2 linked regions of the Methylovirgula sp. 4M-Z18 genome follow. The protein of the gene in region 1 binds, or shares a complex with, the protein of each later gene. Links are inferred from orthologs where the notes say so. Each region holds a gene or a part of one and is shown in the gene's direction. Other genes may lie near its edges. The genes, in order: accB and accD.

Evidence for each region.
Region 2: the proteins of accB (region 1) and accD are in contact, whole or in part, in a solved structure (PDB 8UXZ), measured with the Escherichia coli proteins. The link is inferred for Methylovirgula sp. 4M-Z18 from one-to-one orthologs.

What each region holds. Positions count from the first base shown.
Region 1 is NZ_CP149574.1:2,172,778-2,181,681, forward strand. What follows is about bases 2,568-5,294. They hold accB (acetyl-CoA carboxylase biotin carboxyl carrier protein), read left to right. Parts: upstream 2,568-3,539; coding sequence 3,540-4,049; downstream 4,050-5,294. Other genes in these bases: V9T28_RS10095 (hypothetical protein), read left to right, coding at 2,568-2,862; aroQ (type II 3-dehydroquinate dehydratase), read left to right, coding at 2,992-3,426; accC (acetyl-CoA carboxylase biotin carboxylase subunit), read left to right, coding at 4,103-5,294. Also shown: choV (choline ABC transporter ATP-binding protein), read right to left, coding at 1-58; V9T28_RS10085 (ABC transporter permease), read right to left, coding at 58-900; V9T28_RS10090 (choline ABC transporter substrate-binding protein), read right to left, coding at 1,045-1,995; more of V9T28_RS10095, read left to right, coding at 2,461-2,567; more of accC, read left to right, coding at 5,295-5,452; V9T28_RS10120 (L,D-transpeptidase), read left to right, coding at 6,037-6,534; V9T28_RS10125 (gamma-butyrobetaine hydroxylase-like domain-containing protein), read right to left, coding at 6,588-6,953; GTP 3',8-cyclase MoaA, read left to right, coding at 7,058-8,125; V9T28_RS10135 (TRAP transporter substrate-binding protein), read right to left, coding at 8,150-8,904. UniProt on the Escherichia coli protein: This protein is a component of the acetyl coenzyme A carboxylase complex; first, biotin carboxylase catalyzes the carboxylation of the carrier protein and then the transcarboxylase transfers the carboxyl group to form malonyl-CoA.
Region 2 is NZ_CP149574.1:952,076-960,988, forward strand. What follows is about bases 6,178-8,913. They hold accD (acetyl-CoA carboxylase, carboxyltransferase subunit beta), read left to right. Parts: upstream 6,178-6,980; coding sequence 6,981-7,847; downstream 7,848-8,913. Other genes in these bases: trpA (tryptophan synthase subunit alpha), read left to right, coding at 6,178-6,968; V9T28_RS04400 (bifunctional folylpolyglutamate synthase/dihydrofolate synthase), read left to right, coding at 7,866-8,913. Outside these bases: signal peptide peptidase SppA, read left to right, coding at 1-655; V9T28_RS04355 (integration host factor subunit beta), read left to right, coding at 832-1,122; V9T28_RS04360 (lipopolysaccharide assembly protein LapA domain-containing protein), read left to right, coding at 1,143-1,484; V9T28_RS04365 (ornithine cyclodeaminase family protein), read left to right, coding at 1,489-2,445; V9T28_RS04370 (rhodanese-like domain-containing protein), read right to left, coding at 2,485-2,886; transcriptional regulator FtrA, read left to right, coding at 2,947-3,945; V9T28_RS04380 (phosphoribosylanthranilate isomerase), read left to right, coding at 4,236-4,886; trpB (tryptophan synthase subunit beta), read left to right, coding at 4,913-6,127; more of trpA, read left to right, coding at 6,129-6,177.

The sequences.
Region 1 (8,904 bases):
TGATGTTGCTGCCGAACACGATGTCGACATTCTTGAAGTCAACTGCAATGTCGCTCATCAGTGCGCCTCCTTCACCCGGCAGAGGCGGTCGAGAATGATCGCCAGAATCACGATACAGGCGCCCGCCTCGAAACCGCGCGGAATGTTGAACTGGCCCATCGCGCGTACCACATCGACGCCGAGACCTTCGGCGCCGACAAGTCCGGCGATCACCACCATGGAAAGGCTGAGCATGATACATTGCGTGACGCCGGCCATGATCGTCGGCATCGCATGCGGCAATTCCACCTTCCACAACAATTGGCGCTTGGTCGAACCGAAAGCTTCACCAGCTTCCTTCAGCGCGGTAGGCGTCGAACTGATGCCCAGATAAGTGAGCCGGATCGGTGCCGGCAACGCGAAAATCAAAGTGGCGATCAGCCCGGGTGCCGCGCCGAGGCGGAACAAAGCGACCATCGGGATCAGATACACCAGGGTCGGCAAAGTCTGCATCATGTCGAGGATCGGGTGGATCACCCGGTACCACTTGGGCCGATGCGCCGACATCACGCCGACCGGAATGCCGATGACCATGGCAACTGCGGCCGACCAGGCGACGAGCGCCACGGTCTTCATCGTGTCTTCCCAATAACCCTGGTTCCATATGAACAGGCAGCCCAAAAGGATGAAAATCATCAGGCCTATTGAGCGGAAGCGCCAATAGGCGAAGACCAGGATGATCAGGATGATGACGGGCGGCGGTAGAAAGGTCAGCACCGTGGACGTTGCGCTGACCACGCTCTCGATGACGAGCCGCAACGGATCGAAGAACCACGTCGTGCAATAGCTCTGAAAGAATTCGATGACCACTTGCATCATGTGGCCAAAGGGCAGCTTCGTATCCGTTACCCAGTTGAACATGTCACCCCCTCATTCTGGCAATGATCAACGCGCCACCTGCCGCCCCTGAGGCTCCCTCCCAAGGAACACCTGCCACGACCAGAAACGCCCCAACTTCCCCAAATATAAAAGGGGAGAGCCATCGCCCTCCCCTTGCCACGGCTCTTACAGGCCGAGGCTCTTCTTGACCGCGGCAAGACCGGGCTGACCGTCGAAGGTGGTCACACCGGCAAGCCAAGCATCTAGAACGCCCGGATTCGCCTTCAAGTATTTTTCGGCAGCGGCCGGACCTTCCATCCCGTCACCCGTAATATAGTTCATCACGGTATTTTCGAGATCCACGTTGAACTTGAGATTGCCGACGAACTTGCCGGCATTCGGGCATTCGCCCGCCCAGCCGGCGCGCTCGTTGGTATACACGATCGCGCTGCCGAAGTTCGGGCCGAACGTATCGTCGCCACCGGTCAGATACTGGATCTTGAAATTGACGTTCATCGGGTGCGGCGCCCAGCCGAGGAAGACGATATCCTCTTTACGCGCCACAGCGCCCTGCACTTCGGCGAGCATGCCCTGCTCGCTCGACTCGACCAGTTTGAAGTCCTTCAGATTGTCCTTGTTGCCGTCGATCAGGCTCTGCACCAGGCGGTTACCGTCGTTGCCCGGCTCGATGCCATAGATCTTGCCCTTCAGCGAATCCTTGAACTTCGTGATGTCGCCGAAATCATGCAGGCCCTTGTCGTAAGTGTACTGCGGCACCGCGAGGGTGTATTTCGCCCCTTCCGGCAGATTGGCGCCGGTCTCGATCACCGACTTGTCTTCGATATAGGCCTTGCGGTCGTTTTCCATGCTCGGCTGCCAGTTGCCAAGGAACACATCGATGTCTTTGGATTTCATCGAGGCGTAGGTCACCGGCACGCTCAAAACGGTGGTCTTCGGCGTATAGCCGAGACCCACGAGAATCCGCGAGGCGATCGCCGTCGTCGCGGTAATGTCGGTCCAGCCGACATCCGAGAACTTGACAGTCTTACAGGCCTCGGGATCGCCGGCCAGCGCGGTACCCGACGTGGCACCCAGCGCCAAAGCAGCGGCGACAAAAATCTTCACTCCACGCGTCATTTAAATCTCCCCGAAAATGACGAACCACACGTCGTTGTGACTGCCGAAACGTCCTGCCGCAGATCCGCCCCTCCCTGGACGGGAAACATAGATTCACGGCTCTTCGTTCGGCCAAACTTTGCGCTTCAACTGATACAAACCCGATGCTTGATGAGAAGCGCGCGAGTATCCCGGCATCAGTCTTGGGCGCAATTAGACAATTGAACGGAACAATTGACAAGGTTATTCTCTTTGATTTTTCGAGGGAATTTTGTCTTGATCCGACCAAAAATTTCGTATTTCCCGGTTTTTCCAGACGCTCATTTGTGCCGCGAAAAATGGGCATCTATTATGCTTTTTCGCAATATATAAATTGTCTTATTGCATTAAAAAATCGCTGCATTTATACGCACGCGAACGAGCCGAAAACATAAGGCCGTCGCGACAGCTTGGGGCTGCGATCACTCTGAAAGAGGTCCTCTAATTATGGGTCTGATTGGTAAACTTGCAGCCGTTGCGGCTGTTATCGCTTTGGGTATTTCCGCGGCTGGCTGCAGCTCGACGGGCGAAGGCGCGGCCGCCGCGCAAGCCTCGATCACGGCGCAGGGTCCCAATCCGCGCGACAAGACGCCGGTTTGCCGCCGCTTGCACGGCGACGGGATCGTTCTGTCGGAACATATCCGCCAGAAACAAGGCGAAGTTGGCGCGAACGCCGCGTTCACCGCCGGTATCGCCGCATTGAGCCTGGCAAATTCGGACGGCCATCGTGTTGTGGTTGCTGACGCCGGCGGCGCCTCGCGCGACGACCTGTCGTATCTGCAGGGCCAAATGGCCGATGTGAACGGCCAACTCGTGGCGCACGGCTGCACGCCGATCACGTCGAACTAAGGTTGCAGGGCCACCTGCGTGGCAGGCGGCCCCTTTTTCCGAGGGAGCTTCCCTCTCGTCCGATTGCGGGCTATGACGGTTCAGCGGGCGGCCGGTTCGGCCGCAGCCTTTCCGATTTGAGGGAAAACGATGAAAACCGTCCACGTCTTGAATGGACCCAATCTCAATCTGCTCGGCACCCGCGAACCGGGGACCTATGGCGCACAGACACTCGCCCAGATTGAGGCCGATTTGCGGGCCCGGGCAGCGGCGCTCGGCGCCGATCTCGTATTCAAGCAATCTAACCAGGAAGGCGATCTTGTCACCTGGATTCAGGAGGCTGGTTCCGCGGGCCAACCGATCATTTTGAACGCCGCCGCCTATACCCACACGTCGATCGCGATTCATGACGCGATCCGGGGGGCCAAGGCCGAAGTCATCGAAGTACACCTATCCAACGTGCACGCGCGCGAGCATTTCCGGCACCATTCCTATATATCGGCTGTTGCCAAAGGGGTTATTCTCGGGTTTGGTCCGATGAGCTATAGGCTCGCGCTCGAGGCGCTGCTTGAAGGCGCAGCTTAAGAGATCACGCCGCGCGGGCTGGGGAATTTGTCGTATTTTAACAAAAACCTGCTGTCACTTTCCCGAGAACGAATACTTCGCGGCAAGACGTCATGACCTATTAAAGAGGCGATATGAAAAAACCGGCCAAGACACCATCCGCACCCAGGGCGGTGAGCGACAAGAGCATCGACGCAAACCTGGTGCGGGAAATTGCGGATCTGCTCACCGACACGGATCTTACCGAGATCGAGGTGGAAAAAGGCGATCTGCGCATTCGCGTCTCCCGCGCGGTGGCAGCCGTTGCGACTGCGGCACCGATGGCCATTCAACATCACGTTGCGCCGGCGCCGCAAGCCGCGCCTGCCCCGGCTCAGCCGGCCGCCCCGCCCGTGCCCGCGGCCGAGAATCCGGGAACGGTCAAATCGCCTATGGTCGGCACCGCATATCGCCGCACCAATCCGCAGGCGAAACCCTTCGTCGAAATCGGTTCGGTGGTGAAAGCCGGCGACAAAATCCTGCTCGTCGAAGCCATGAAGACGTTCAACGAAATTGTCGCGCCGCGTGCCGGCACGATAACCGCCATCATGGTCGAAGACGGACAGCCTGTGGAATATGGCCAGCCGCTGCTCGTCATCGAGTAGCCGCTGCGCAAGCTCGGCCAGGGGATGTCGTTTGACGAGGATTTGGATTCCACATGTTCGATAAGATACTCATCGCAAACCGGGGCGAAATCGCGTTGCGCGTACTGCGCGCAGCCAAGGAACTCGGTATTGCCACAGTCGCCGTTCATTCGACCGCGGATTCCGATGCGATGCACGTGCGGCTGGCCGATGAAAGTGTCTGCATCGGCCCACCGGCCGCCAGGGATTCCTATCTCAATGTCCCGGCGTTGCTGGCTGCGTGCGAAATCACCGGCGCCGACGCGATTCATCCCGGTTACGGTTTCCTGTCGGAAAATGCGCGTTTTGCGGACATTCTTGCCGAGCACAATATCGCCTTCATCGGCCCGAAAGCCGAGCATATCCGGATCATGGGCGACAAGATCGAGGCCAAACGCACGGCCTTGCGCCTCGGCATTCCTTGCGTGCCGGGCTCCGAAGGCGGAGTGACGGAAGATGCCGAAGCGCTGAAAATCGCGGCGGACATCGGCTATCCGGTTCTCGTCAAAGCCGCCGCCGGCGGCGGCGGGCGCGGGATGAAAGTGGCGCGTTCGGCCGAAGATCTCCCCGACGCTTTGGCAACGGCCCGCTCGGAAGCAAAAGCGGCGTTCGGAGACGATGCGGTCTATCTGGAAAAATACCTCGAAAAACCGCGCCATATCGAGATTCAAGTATTGGGCGATGGCCAGGGCGGCGCGGTGCACCTCGGCGAGCGCGACTGCTCCTTGCAGCGCCGGCACCAAAAGGTCTGGGAAGAAAGCCCCTCACCGGCTTTGAACGACCGGCAACGGGCAGAGATCGGCGAAACGGTCGCCAAGGCGATGCGCGAACTCGGCTACGTGGGCGCAGGTACGATCGAGTTCCTTTATGAGGATGGCCGATTCTATTTCATCGAAATGAACACCCGCATTCAGGTCGAACATCCGGTCACCGAAATGATCACCGGGATCGACCTCGTCAACGAGCAGATCAAGATCGCAGCCGGCTCGCCCTTGTCCTTCGCGCAAGAAGACGTGGTGTTCACCGGGCACGCGATTGAATGCCGGATCAACGCCGAACATCCGGCGACCTTCCGCCCCTCACCGGGCAAGATCTCCTATTATCATCCGCCCGGCGGCCTGGGCGTGCGCGTCGATTCGGCAGTCTACCAAGGCTATACGATTCCGCCGCACTATGACTCGCTCGTCGGCAAGCTGATCGTCCATGGCCGTACGCGGACCGAGGCGCTCATGCGTCTGCGCCGGGCGCTCGACGAGTTCATCGTCGACGGCATCGATACGACGATCCCGCTCTTCCGCACCCTTGTGCGCAATGCCGATATTCAGAACGGCCAATACGACATCCACTGGCTGGAAAAATTCCTCGCCGACGGCGGTATGGATTAGACGTCTGACCTTTCGAAGCCGGGCAACGCTTTCCACCGCTCAAAATCCGGCGGCGGACATATTAGAGTTAAAGCGCCAATGTATGCTTGACTTCGCCCTGCGCCCTCCGTAAACGGGGGGCGCTTGAGGCGAACAGCCTTGAGGGCGCGTAGCTCAGCGGGAGAGCACACCCTTCACACGGGTGGGGTCACAGGTTCAATCCCTGTCGCGCCCACCATGCTTTTATCCAAAATCTCAATAATTTCGCGCCACATTTTGATAGCGCGGCATGGCGGCGTTGCGGCCTGCTTAACCGCGGCTCACTGCAACGGCATTGTGTCGCGGCAAGGCGGAATTGTTGCAGCCATGCAACTCCCGCCAAGAAGCAACCGTTCGTTTACGATTCCCGCGATCTCCAATTGCATCGACGGCGTATTGGTAGAACATTGTTCACATGTGGCTTGGCTGAGGCCGCGTGATTCTGCGTTCGTTTTCACCTTCGAGATTACGAGGCACCAATGCGCCGTTACCTTATTTCCATGGCCAGCTCTGTGGCCGGGATTATTCTTTATTCCGCGGCCCCTGCTTGGGCCATCGATTCCGACATGCTCAAAGTCTTCACCACGACGCCCCAACCCGAGGCGAATGTGCAGGAGAATCCTATCCCGCGCGAAACGGTCACCTATGACGGCCCCTACGCGCCGGGAACCATTCTGATTTCGACAAAAGAACGTCGGATGTACCTCGTCCTGCAGGAACACCAGGCGATCAAATATGGCGTCGGCGTCGGTCGTCCGGGGTTCGAGTGGGGCGGCGTGAAGCTCATTTCACGCAAGGCCGAATGGCCCGATTGGACCCCGCCTCCGCAAATGCTGAAGCGCCGGCCCGATCTGCCCCGGCACATGGCCGGCGGCATCGACAATCCGCTCGGCGCCCGGGCGATGTATCTCGGCTCCTCGCTTTATCGCATCCACGGCTCGAATGAGCCGGATACGATCGGTCAGGCGGTCTCGTCGGGCTGCATTCGCATGACCAACGAGGATGTCGAGGATCTTTATGAACGTGTTCATGTCGGCACGAAAGTGATCGTTCTGCGTAACTGAGCGATCTTCGGGCTGTTCGCGCGATTTGAGCCGGGGTTCGCCCCGGCTTTGTCTTAGCCTCGATTGAGGTGCTTGGCTTCGAGCTCGTCGAGATAGATTTGCCAATGGGCGGCGAAATTCTGCCCAAGATCGAACAGATAGTCCCAGGTGTAGAGCCCGCTGTCGTGGCCGTCGTCGAACACGAGGCGCGCAGCATAGTTCCCGACCGGCGTCACTTGGGTGATCCGGACTTGTCTCTTGCCCGCCACCGTTTTCTTTTCGGCCGGACTGTGGCCGCGCACCTCCGCCGAGGGGCTCGAAACCCGTAAATATTCGGCACTCAGCTCATAGTCCTCGCCGCCGATGAACTGGATCTTCAGAACGCTCCCATGCTCGCGAACCCGAATTTCCGTCGGCCAATGATCGGCGCCCTGCTGCATGAAGATCCCTTTTTAGTCTTGTTTCGTCGCGTGAGACATATAGATAGATTATCAGTCAAAAGTAGCGAAAATGCCGCCCGTTGGGGCCGGCACAGGTCAGAAACATGGATGGGATCACAGAAATCGACCAATATGGCGCCACCGCCGCCCATCTTGAGGTGCCCACCGCTCCCACCTCGCCACTGATCGATCCGTTCGGCCGGGCGATTACCTATGTCCGCGTCTCGGTGACGGACCGGTGCGATTTCCGCTGCGCCTATTGCATGTCGGAAGACATGAACTTCCTCCCCAAGCGCGACCTGCTGACGCTGGAAGAGCTTGATCGCCTGTGCACGGCTTTCATCCGCCGCGGCACCCGCAAATTGCGGATCACAGGCGGCGAACCCCTGGTTCGCCGCAATATCATGAGCCTCTTTCGCGGCCTTTCGAGGCATCTGCACTCCGCGGCGCTCGACGAAGTCACGGTGACGACCAACGGGTCTCAGCTTTCGCGCTATGCCACCGAACTCGCCGATTATGGCGTAAAGCGGATCAACGTCTCGCTCGACACGCTCGATCCGGCCAAATTCCGCCAAATCACCCGCTGGGGCGATTTCGACAAAGTGATGGCCGGGATCGATGCCGCGCAGCGGGCAGGACTGGCGATCAAGATCAATACGGTCGCCCTGAAAGATTTTAACGAGAACGAATTCGAGCGGCTTCTCGTCTGGGCGCACGGGCGTGGCATGGACATCACCTTCATCGAGGTCATGCCGCTCGGTGAAATCGAGGGCGAGCGGGCGGACCAATATTTGCCGCTTTCCCAGGTGCGGGCGCGCTTCATGGACCGCTACACGCTGATCGACTCGACCTATCGGACCGGCGGCCCGGCACGCTACGTCACGGTGAAGGAGACCGGCGGGCGGCTCGGGTTCATCACGCCACTCACCCATAATTTTTGCGAAAGTTGCAACCGAGTGCGCGTCACCTGCACCGGGACACTCTATATGTGCCTCGGCCAGGAAGATGCCGCCGACCTTCGCGCGCCGCTCCGCGCCTCTACGAGCGATGATCTGCTCGATGCGGCCATCACCCGCGCCATCGCGCGCAAGCCGAAGGGGCATGATTTCATCATTGATCGCGCGGGCCGCGCGCCGGCGGTCGGTCGTCATATGAGCGTGACCGGCGGCTGATCCTGGGGTCGAGACCCAAATCCTTCAGGTCTTGGCGCGCTGCCGGATCATGTAATTGTCGAACGTATATTCGGCGACTTGCCACCACAAATATTCATCGCCGCGGAACTGCGTGTAGGACTCATACACTTTCTTGAACTTGTCGTTGCTTTGCGCGGTTTGGTCGTAAAGATCCTGTGCCGCCTTCCAGCATGCTTCCAAAAAATCCTGCGAGAGGGGACGCAATTGTGCGCCAGAGGCGATGATCCGTTTCAAAGCTGCGGGATTGGCCGCATCGTAGCGGGCGAGCATTCGCGAGTTGGTTTCGGCCGCGGCAGCGGTCAAAATCGCCTGATAGGATTTTGGCAGGCCAGCCCATTTCTTGGCATCGATGCAAAAATGCAGCATCGCACTGCCTTCGGCCCAGCCGGGATAATAATAGAACGGCGCGACCTTATTGAACCCAGCCTTTTCGTCATCGTAAGGGCCGACCCAGGACGCGGCATCGATCGTGCCTTTTTCCAACGCATCGTAAATGTCCGCGCCCGCGACTGGTTGCGGCTGCACACCGAAACCTTGCAGGATCTTGGCCGCAAAACCGCCGACACGCATTTTCAGGCCATTCAGATCCTCTTGCGCTTTCAGTTCTTTACGGAACCAGCCGCCCATGCGCGCGCCGCTGTTGCCGCCCGGCAGCGCGATCGCGTTGTAGTCGGCCAGAAATTCGTTGAACAATTCGTTGCCGCCGCCAAAGCTCGCCCAAGCGTCTTGCTGCCGGGCGTTCATGCCGAACGGAATGC
Region 2 (8,913 bases), 1.2 Mb from region 1 along the record:
TCAAATCCGCCGGGTGGCCGACAAAAAGCCGGTGGTCGCGGTGGTCGGCACCATGGCTGCGTCCGGCGCCTATATTGCCGCCCTCGCCACCGATCATATCGTCGCGCATCAGACCTCGTTGGTCGGCTCCATCGGCGTGCTGTTCGAATATCCCAACGTGTCGAAACTGCTCGATACGGTCGGCGTGCAGATGGAGACGATCAAATCGTCGCCCTTGAAAGCTTCGCCCAACGGGTTCGAACCGACCTCTGAAGCCGCAAAGGCGGCGTTGGCCGCTCTCGTAACCGATTCCTTCGATTGGTTCAAAGCGCTCGTCAAAGAACGCCGTCACATGACCGATGCCGAACTCGCTGCGGTCGCCGATGGCCGCGTTTTCACCGGCCATCTTGGCCTGCCGCTGAAACTGATCGACGAGATCGGCGGCGAGCGCGAAGCGATCGCCTGGCTTGAGGACAAGAAGGGCGTCACCAAGGGCCTCTCGGTCGAAACGCTCAAGAAGCCGACGGAATGGAAGGGGCTCGGATTGTTCGGGCGGGCCGCCGATTGGCTCGGTTTTTCGTCTCTCGCCCGTGTTATCGATCGCAGCAGCGAACGGGCGGATGCAAGCTTGCTTGACGGCATGGTGTCAATTTGGCAAGTTTCTCCAAACAATTAGCATATTGATCCAGGCTCCGCGCCGTTCTGAGGCGCGGCATTTGCGCAAATGCAATCAGGGTTAATAAATTTTCAGGGTTCGTTGGAATCGGATTTGATCTGGATGAGGAAACGGTGTTCAGTGTCGCAGCACCGCGAACGTCCGGAAATGCCGTCCAGGGTTTCTAGGGGGTAGAAGTGATTAAGTCGGAACTCGTACAGAAGATCGCAGATCGCAATCCGCATCTCTATCAGCGCGATATCGAGAAAATTGTGAACGCGATTCTGGATGAGATCACGAATGCTTTGAAGCGCCGCGACCGCGTCGAATTGCGCGGTTTTGGCGCGTTCTCGGTCAAACAGCGCAATGCGCGCATCGGCCGCAACCCGCGCACCGGCGAACATGTCGAGGTGGATGAAAAAGTCGTGCCATTTTTCAAGACGGGCAAGGAATTGCGCGAGCTGCTGAACAGCGGCGACAAGAATTAAGACACGGAACGGAATGGGCGATGAAATCCTTTTTGCGCGGCATTATCCTCATTCTTTTGACGGTCGTCGTCATTGCATTTGCCGTCATTAACGATCAGCCGGCACGGATTTCGTTTGTTCCTTTCGCCACCGAAGGCGACGCGCTGACCTATAATTTGCCGCTCTGGCTGGTGATCATCATCAGCGTCGGCTTTGGTATTCTGATCGGCGGCATTGCCGCCTGGTTCGGACAGGGGAAGCATCGCCGCGCGGCGCGGCAGGCGCGGGCCGAACTGCAGATGCTGCGCGGCGAGCTTGACCGCGTCCGCGCCCAGATGGTGTCCCCGCCAGGAGCGCCGATGCTGCCCAATCGCGGCGCCTGACCGCATGCAGGTGATTTCGGCGCAAGAGATCGATCGGCTGCTCGACTATCCGTCCCTGATCGTCGCTTTGCGCGATGCGTTCGGCGGCACGATGGTTGCGCCCGTGCGCCACCATCACGAAGTCGGGTCGGGTGCGGGACACGCGACCCATCTCATCATGCCGGCCTGGACCGGGGATGCGCCGGGTGGCGGCTTCGTCGGCACCAAGATCGTCAATGTCTTTCCCGCCAACAGCGCCAAGGGCCTGCCCGCCGTCTACGGATCCTATCTGCTGCAATCGGGGGAAACCGGGGCGCCCCTGGTGGTGCTCGACGGCACGCGTCTCACCCATTGGCGCACCGCCGCAGCATCGGCCCTGGCGGCGAGCTTTCTCGCCCGCGACGACGCAGCGCATCTCTTGGTCATCGGGGCCGGCGCGCTCGCGCCCGAACTGATCAAGGCGCATAGCGCCGTGCGGCCGATCAAGGCCGTCACGCTGTGGAACCATCGGCGCGAAAGTGCCGAGCGGCTGGCGGCCTCCTTAGCAGGAAGCCCGTACAAACTGGCGATTGCCGACGATCTGGCGGCGGCCGTGGCCGGAGCCGATATCATTTCCTGCGCGACCCTGTCGCAGCAGCCGATCGTCCTGGGACAATGGCTTCAGCCGGGCACCCATGTCGATCTCGTCGGCGCCTTCAACATGGCGATGCGCGAAGCGGACGATGCGGCTTTGCTGCGCGCCAAGGTTTTCGTCGACACGCCTGCCGCCAAGCACGAAGGCGGCGATGTCGCGGTCGCCTTGCACGCGGGCGCCGTGCCCGAGGCGCATATTCGCGGCGATCTCGCCGCGCTCTGTGCGGGCAAGGTGCACGGGCGGGACGATGCGTCCGACATCACCCTTTTCAAGTCGGTCGGCGCCTCGATCGAGGATTTGGCCGCCGCCATGCTGGTTTGGCGCAAGAGCCAGGCTAAAGCGGCCTGAGCGACAGGCTCCAAGCCAAGGCTCTTCCGATCCGAATTGTCACGTGCCGTCTGTGGACTGAAGCGCAAAGCCTTCGTCGCGCCATCCGGTCACGCCGCCTGCCATGATTTTGACTGGGCGTCCGAGTTCGGCAAGCCGCAATGCGCCGCGGGCCGCGCCGTTGCAATGGGGCCCGGCGCAATAGGTCACGAAAATCGTGTTCTCCGGCCACGCAGCCATTTTCGACCCGGTGATCTTACCATGCGGTAGGTTGATCGCCCCCGCGATATGGCCTTCAGCGAAGAGGGCGGGGCTGCGCACGTCGAGCAGCACGAAATCGGCGCCCTTGCTGAGCGCATCATGCACATCCCAACAGTCGGTTTCGAAGGCAAATTCAGCGGCGAAATGATCGCGGGCGAGAGTGCTGGGCGCAGGCGGGATAGCGGTCACGTATGTCGTCATGTCGGAGTCTCCTTGTCCCGCTCAACCTACGGTCCGCCGCCGTATTGGCAATTGGCGTGAATGACAATATACGTAAAGATCATGCCAAACCTCACCGGACCTTTCGTCGTCGCCCTCCTTTACGACGGGCTCTGTACATTCGAATTCGGCATTGCCGCCGAAATCTTTGGGCTGTCTCGGCCGGAAATGGGATCGGGCTGGTATCGCTTCGCCAGTTGCGCCATCGACGAGGGACCGATGCGGGCCCATGGCGGCTTCGTCATCGCGGCGGACAATGGCCCGGAGGTGATCGAACAGGCGGACGTGATCATCGTTCCAGGCTGGAAAGGCGCCGACGTTCCGGTTCCCGAGGCTCTGTGCCAGCGGCTTCGCGCGGCGCACCGACGCGGTGCCCGGCTCGCGTCCATCTGTTCCGGCGCCTTCGTGCTTGCAGCGACTGGCCTGCTGGCGGGCGGCACGGCCACCACGCATTGGCGATATGCCGACAAGCTGCGCCGCCATTATCCCGGCATCGCGGTCGACGATGCGTCGCTCTACCGCGTTCACGACCGCATCTACACGTCCGCCGGGAGCGCGGCCGGGATCGACCTGTTGATTGAGATCGTCCGGCAGGATTTCGGCGCAGCGGCGGCCAATTCGGTGGCGCGGCGCTTAGTGATGCCCGCCCATCGGACGGGCGGACAAGCACAATTTCTGGAGCGTCCCGTGGCGGTGCGCGAAGGACTGGAAATCGCCCCGCTTCTGGATCGGGTTCGGGCCAATCTCACGCACGATTGGACCATCGATCGGATGGCCCACGAAACCCGGATGAGCACACGCACCTTCCTCCGCCGGTTTTCGGAAGCCACGGGAATGACGCCGGGAGATTGGCTTGTGGCCGAGCGCGTCGGCGAGGCCAAGCGCCTGCTCTGTCAGGGCAACGCAAGCATGGAGGTGGTCGCAAGCGCGGTCGGCTTTGGCAGTTCCCACACGCTACGGCATCACTTTCGGCAAAAGGTGGGACTCAGCCCCCGTGATTATCGCGCCCGCTTCATGACCGAAGAGCCGATAAGCACGTGACGACGGCGTAGAACTGCAGTGGGAGCAAATGGAGAGCATTTGCAAGGTTTGCGAGACCGGTCGATCTATCCGTTCTTCAATCTCCGCGGCAGCTAAAAAGTCGACAAACGAACTGAGCAGGGAGAAAATGATATTTAAATCAATTTATTACGCGACTTTTCCGGCCTTGCGCGCGGCCGCACGGTCCGGCCAAGAGCCATGGACCATGTAGAAGGGTGCGCTATTTTGGCACTTGGTCAGTGGCCGTCGAAGGCTTTGACTCTTTTCTGCTCCCATGCCACCTCGGGGCCATGTCCATGCTCATCAAAATATGCGGCCTCTCGACGGAAGAGACCCTGGAAGCTGCCCTGCAGGCCGGGGCCGATATGATCGGGTTCAACTTCGTGGCGAAGAGCCCGCGCTACATCTCCCTTGAGACGGCGCGAAGGCTTGGAGCCAAGGTGCGCGGCCGCGCACGCAAAGCGGCGTTGCTGGTCGATGCGGACGATGCGGCGATCGGTGCCACCATCGACGCGCTCGGCGCCGACATCTTGCAATTGCATGGCAAGGAAACGCCGGAGCGGGTGCGCGCCGTCGCATCGCGCTTCGGATTGCCGGTCATGAAGGCGGTCGGGGTCGCGACGCGCGACGATGTGCGGGCCATCGCCGGCTATCGCGGCATGGCCGACCACATCCTGATCGACGCCAAGCCGCCCAAGGACGCCGCTTATCCCGGTGGCCACGGCAAGGTTTTCGACTGGACCATCCTGGAAGCGCTTGACCCGGGGCTTTCCTTCATGTTGTCAGGGGGGCTGAGCCCTGCCAATGTCGCCGAGGCGATCAAGCGCGTGCGGCCCTGGGCCGTCGACGTCTCTTCCGGCGTCGAATCGGTGCCGGGGGTGAAGGATGTGGCTAAAATCCGCGCCTTCATCGCCGCAGCGCGTGACGCGGCCAAAGTGTGAAGGCGAAGAGGAAAGAACCGAACGAGATGAATGAGCAGTTGAATTCCTTCCGAACCGGACCGGACGAACAGGGGCGCTTCGGCCTCTTTGGCGGCCGTTTCGTCGCCGAAACTCTGATGCCGCTCATTCTCGATCTCGAAAAGGCCTATGCGGAGGCGAAAGCCGACCCGGCTTTTCACGCCGAAATCGCTTACTTGCACAAATATTACGTCGGCCGGCCGTCGCCGCTCTATTTCGCCGAACGCATGACCGAGCATCTGGGCGGCGCGAAGGTCTTCTTCAAGCGCGAGGACCTCAACCACACCGGCGCGCACAAGATCAACAACGTGCTCGGCCAGATTCTGCTGGCGCGCCGCATGGGTAAGAAGCGCATCATCGCCGAGACGGGTGCCGGCATGCACGGCGTCGCGACCGCGACGGCCTGCGCGAAATACGGCCTCGAATGTATCGTCTACATGGGCGCGGTGGACGTCGCGCGGCAGAAGCCGAATGTCGACCGCATGCATATGCTCGGCGCGAAAGTCGTGCCGGTGCAGAGCGGCGCGCGCACCCTGAAAGACGCGATGAACGATGCGCTGCGCGACTGGGTCACCAATGTCGAGACGACCTTCTATTGCATCGGCACGGTCGCCGGCCCGCATCCCTATCCCGCCATGGTGCGCGATTTCCAAAGCGTGATCGGCGACGAGACCAAGGAGCAGATGCTGGCGCAGGAAGGCCGGCTGCCGGATTCGCTGTTCGCCTGTATCGGCGGCGGCTCGAATGCCATGGGCCTGTTTCATCCCTTCCTCGACGACCGTTCGGTGGAAATCTACGGCGTCGAGGCGGCGGGCCACGGTTTGCACGTTCCCGACGGCCATGCCGCCTCGATGGCGGGCGGCAGGCCCGGCGTGCTGCACGGCAACCGGACCTATCTGTTGATGGATGATGACGGGCAGATCCTGGAGGGCCATTCGATCTCGGCCGGTCTCGACTATCCCGGCGTCGGCCCCGAACATTCCTGGCTGCGCGACATCGGCCGCGTCACCTACCTGTCGGCGACCGACAAGGAGGCGATTGAGGCGTTCCAAACGTGCTGCCGGCTCGAAGGCATCATTCCGGCGCTCGAATCCTCCCATGCCCTGGCCAAGGTCATCGAACTCGCGCCCAAAATGCCAAAGGATCATTTGATGGTGGTGAACATGTCGGGCCGCGGCGACAAGGATATGGCCAGCGTCGCCGAATATTTGGGAGGCCTGTGAAATGAGCACCCGCATCGACCAGAAATTCGCCGCCTGCGCGGCCGAGGGCCGTGCCGCGCTCGTGACATTTATCATGGCCGGCGACCCCGACATGGCGACGTCGCTCGAGATCCTGAAGGCGCTGCCGCCGGCGGGAGCCGACGTGCTCGAAATCGGCATGCCGTTCACCGATCCGATGGCCGACGGGCCGAGCATTCAGGCGGCCGGCCTGCGCGCGCTGAAAAGCGGGGCGACGCTGAACAAGACGCTCGCCATGGTCAAGTCCTTCCGCGCCGGCGACGCGACGACGCCGGTCGTGCTGATGGGCTATTACAACCCGATCTACATCCATGGCGTCGAGCGCTTTCTCGCCGACGCGAAGGAGGCCGGTGTCGACGGTTTGATCGTCGTCGACCTGCCGCCGGAAGAGGATGCGGAATTGTGCCTGCCGGCGCGCGCCGCAGGCCTCAATTTCATCCGCCTCGCGACGCCGACCTCGGACGACAAGCGGCTGCCCAAACTGCTGCCGAACACATCGGGCTTCGTCTATTATGTGTCGATCACCGGCATCACCGGCGCGGCGGCGCCCGATTACTCGAAAGTCGCTACGGCCGTCACTCGCATCAAGACACATACGGACTTGCCGGTTGCAGTCGGTTTCGGCGTGAAGAACGCCGACAGCGCTGCAGCTATCGCGCGTCATGCCGATGGTGTCGTGGTCGGCACTGCGCTCGTCGACGCCTTGAAAAATTCGCTCGACACCCAAAATCAAGCGACGGACAAGACCGTTGCCGCGGTTGCCGATCTCGTCTCGACGATCGCTGGCGGCGTGCGTTCGGCCCGCCGCGCGGCTGCAGAATAGTAGGATGAAGCGATGAACTGGATTGCCAATGTCGTTCCGCCGCGGATCCGCTCGTTCCTGAGCCGGCGCGAGACGCCGGAAAATCTCTGGGTGAAATGCCCCGACAGCGGCGAGATGGTGTTTCACAAGGACCTGGAAGCCAATCTCTTCGTCGTGCCGGGCTCCGGCTATCATTTCAAGATGGGCGCCAAGGCGCGCTTTGCCTCGATGTTCGACGGCGGCACGTGGGAAGAGATTCCGCTCCGCGAGACCTTGGCCGATCCGCTGAAATTCCGCGACGCCAAGCGCTATAGCGACAAGATCAAGGAAGCGCGTGCGAATACCGGCTTGCAGGATTCGGTGCTGGTCGGTTACGGCCAGCTCGAAGGTGAGAATATCACCATGGCCGTTCATGATTTCGGCTTCATCGCCGGATCGCTGGGCATGGCGGCGGGCGAGGCGGTCGTCACCGGGCTGGAAACAGCCGTGCAGCGCCGTACGCCCTTCGTGCTGTTTGCCGCCTCGGGCGGCGCGCGCATGCAGGAAGGCATGTTCTCGTTGATGCAGATGCCGCGCACCGTCGTCGCGGTGCAGCGCCTGCGCGCCGCAAAACTGCCTTACATCGTCGTTCTCACCGATCCGACCACGGGCGGCGTCACGGCGTCTTACGCGATGCTGGGCGATGTGCACATTGCCGAGCCCGGCGCGCTCATCGGCTTTGCCGGCCAGCGCGTAATCGAGCAGACGGTGCGCGAAAAATTGCCGGACGGATTCCAGCGCGCCGAATATCTGAGGGATCACGGCATGGTGGATCTGGTCGTGCCGCGCAAGGAAATGCGCGCGACGGTCGCGCGGCTTTGCGCTGTCCTGATGCGCGTGCCGGCCAAGGAAGCGGCGTAACCTTATTTGACCCGGATCATGACGCATCGCGATACGGTCCTCGACCGCTTCTTGCCATTGCATCCGAAGCGGATCGATCTGTCGCTCGACCGTGTCACGCGGCTGCTCGCGCGGCTTGGATCGCCGGAATTGCATTTGCCGCCGCTCATCCATGTCACCGGCACCAATGGCAAAGGTTCGACCATCGCCTTCATGCGCGCGATGCTGGAAGCCGCTGGTAAGTCGGTCCATGTCTATACGTCGCCGCATCTGGTGCGCTTTCACGAGCGCATCCGTTTGGGCGAAAACGGCGGCGGCAAGCTGGTCGACGATGCGCGCCTTCTGCACGCGTTCGAGCGGTGCGAGGCGGCGAACGAAGGGGCGCCGATCTCTTTGTTCGAGATCACGACAGCCGCTGCGCTGCTGCTGTTCAGTGAAGCGCCTGCCGATTACCTGCTGCTGGAAGTCGGGCTCGGCGGCACACTCGATGCGACCAATGTGATCGCCAAGCCGCTCGCCTCCGTCATCACGCCGATTTCCCTCGACCATGCCGATTATCTCGGCGGCACGGTCGAGCAGATTGCCGCGCAAAAGGCCGGCATCATCAAGCGCGGCCGGCCGGTGATTATCGGCCGGCAAGGGCCGGAGGCAGGAGCCGTGCTGGAGCAGGTGGCGGAGACGTTGCGCGCGCCGGCGCATATCTGGGCGCAGGATTTCATGGCGCGCGCCGAGAATGGCCGGCTGGTCTATGAGGACGAGCGCGGCCTGTTGGATTTGCCCTTGCCGCGCCTCGCGGGTCGGCACCAGCACATCAATGCGGCGACCGCCATTGCGGCGTTGCGCGCCAGCGTGCCGGAGGTTGAGCCAAAGCATATCGAGGCCGGCCTTTTGCGCGTCGAATGGCCGGCGCGATTGCAGCGGCTGGCGCGCGGCGCCTTGATCGGCCTTGCGCCGGACGGCGCCGAGATTTGGCTCGACGGCGGCCACAACGAGGATGGCGCCCGCGTTCTCTCCGAGGCGATGGCCGATCTTGAGGACAGGCACGCGCGTCTGCTCGTCATGATTTGCGGCATGCTGACGACCAAGG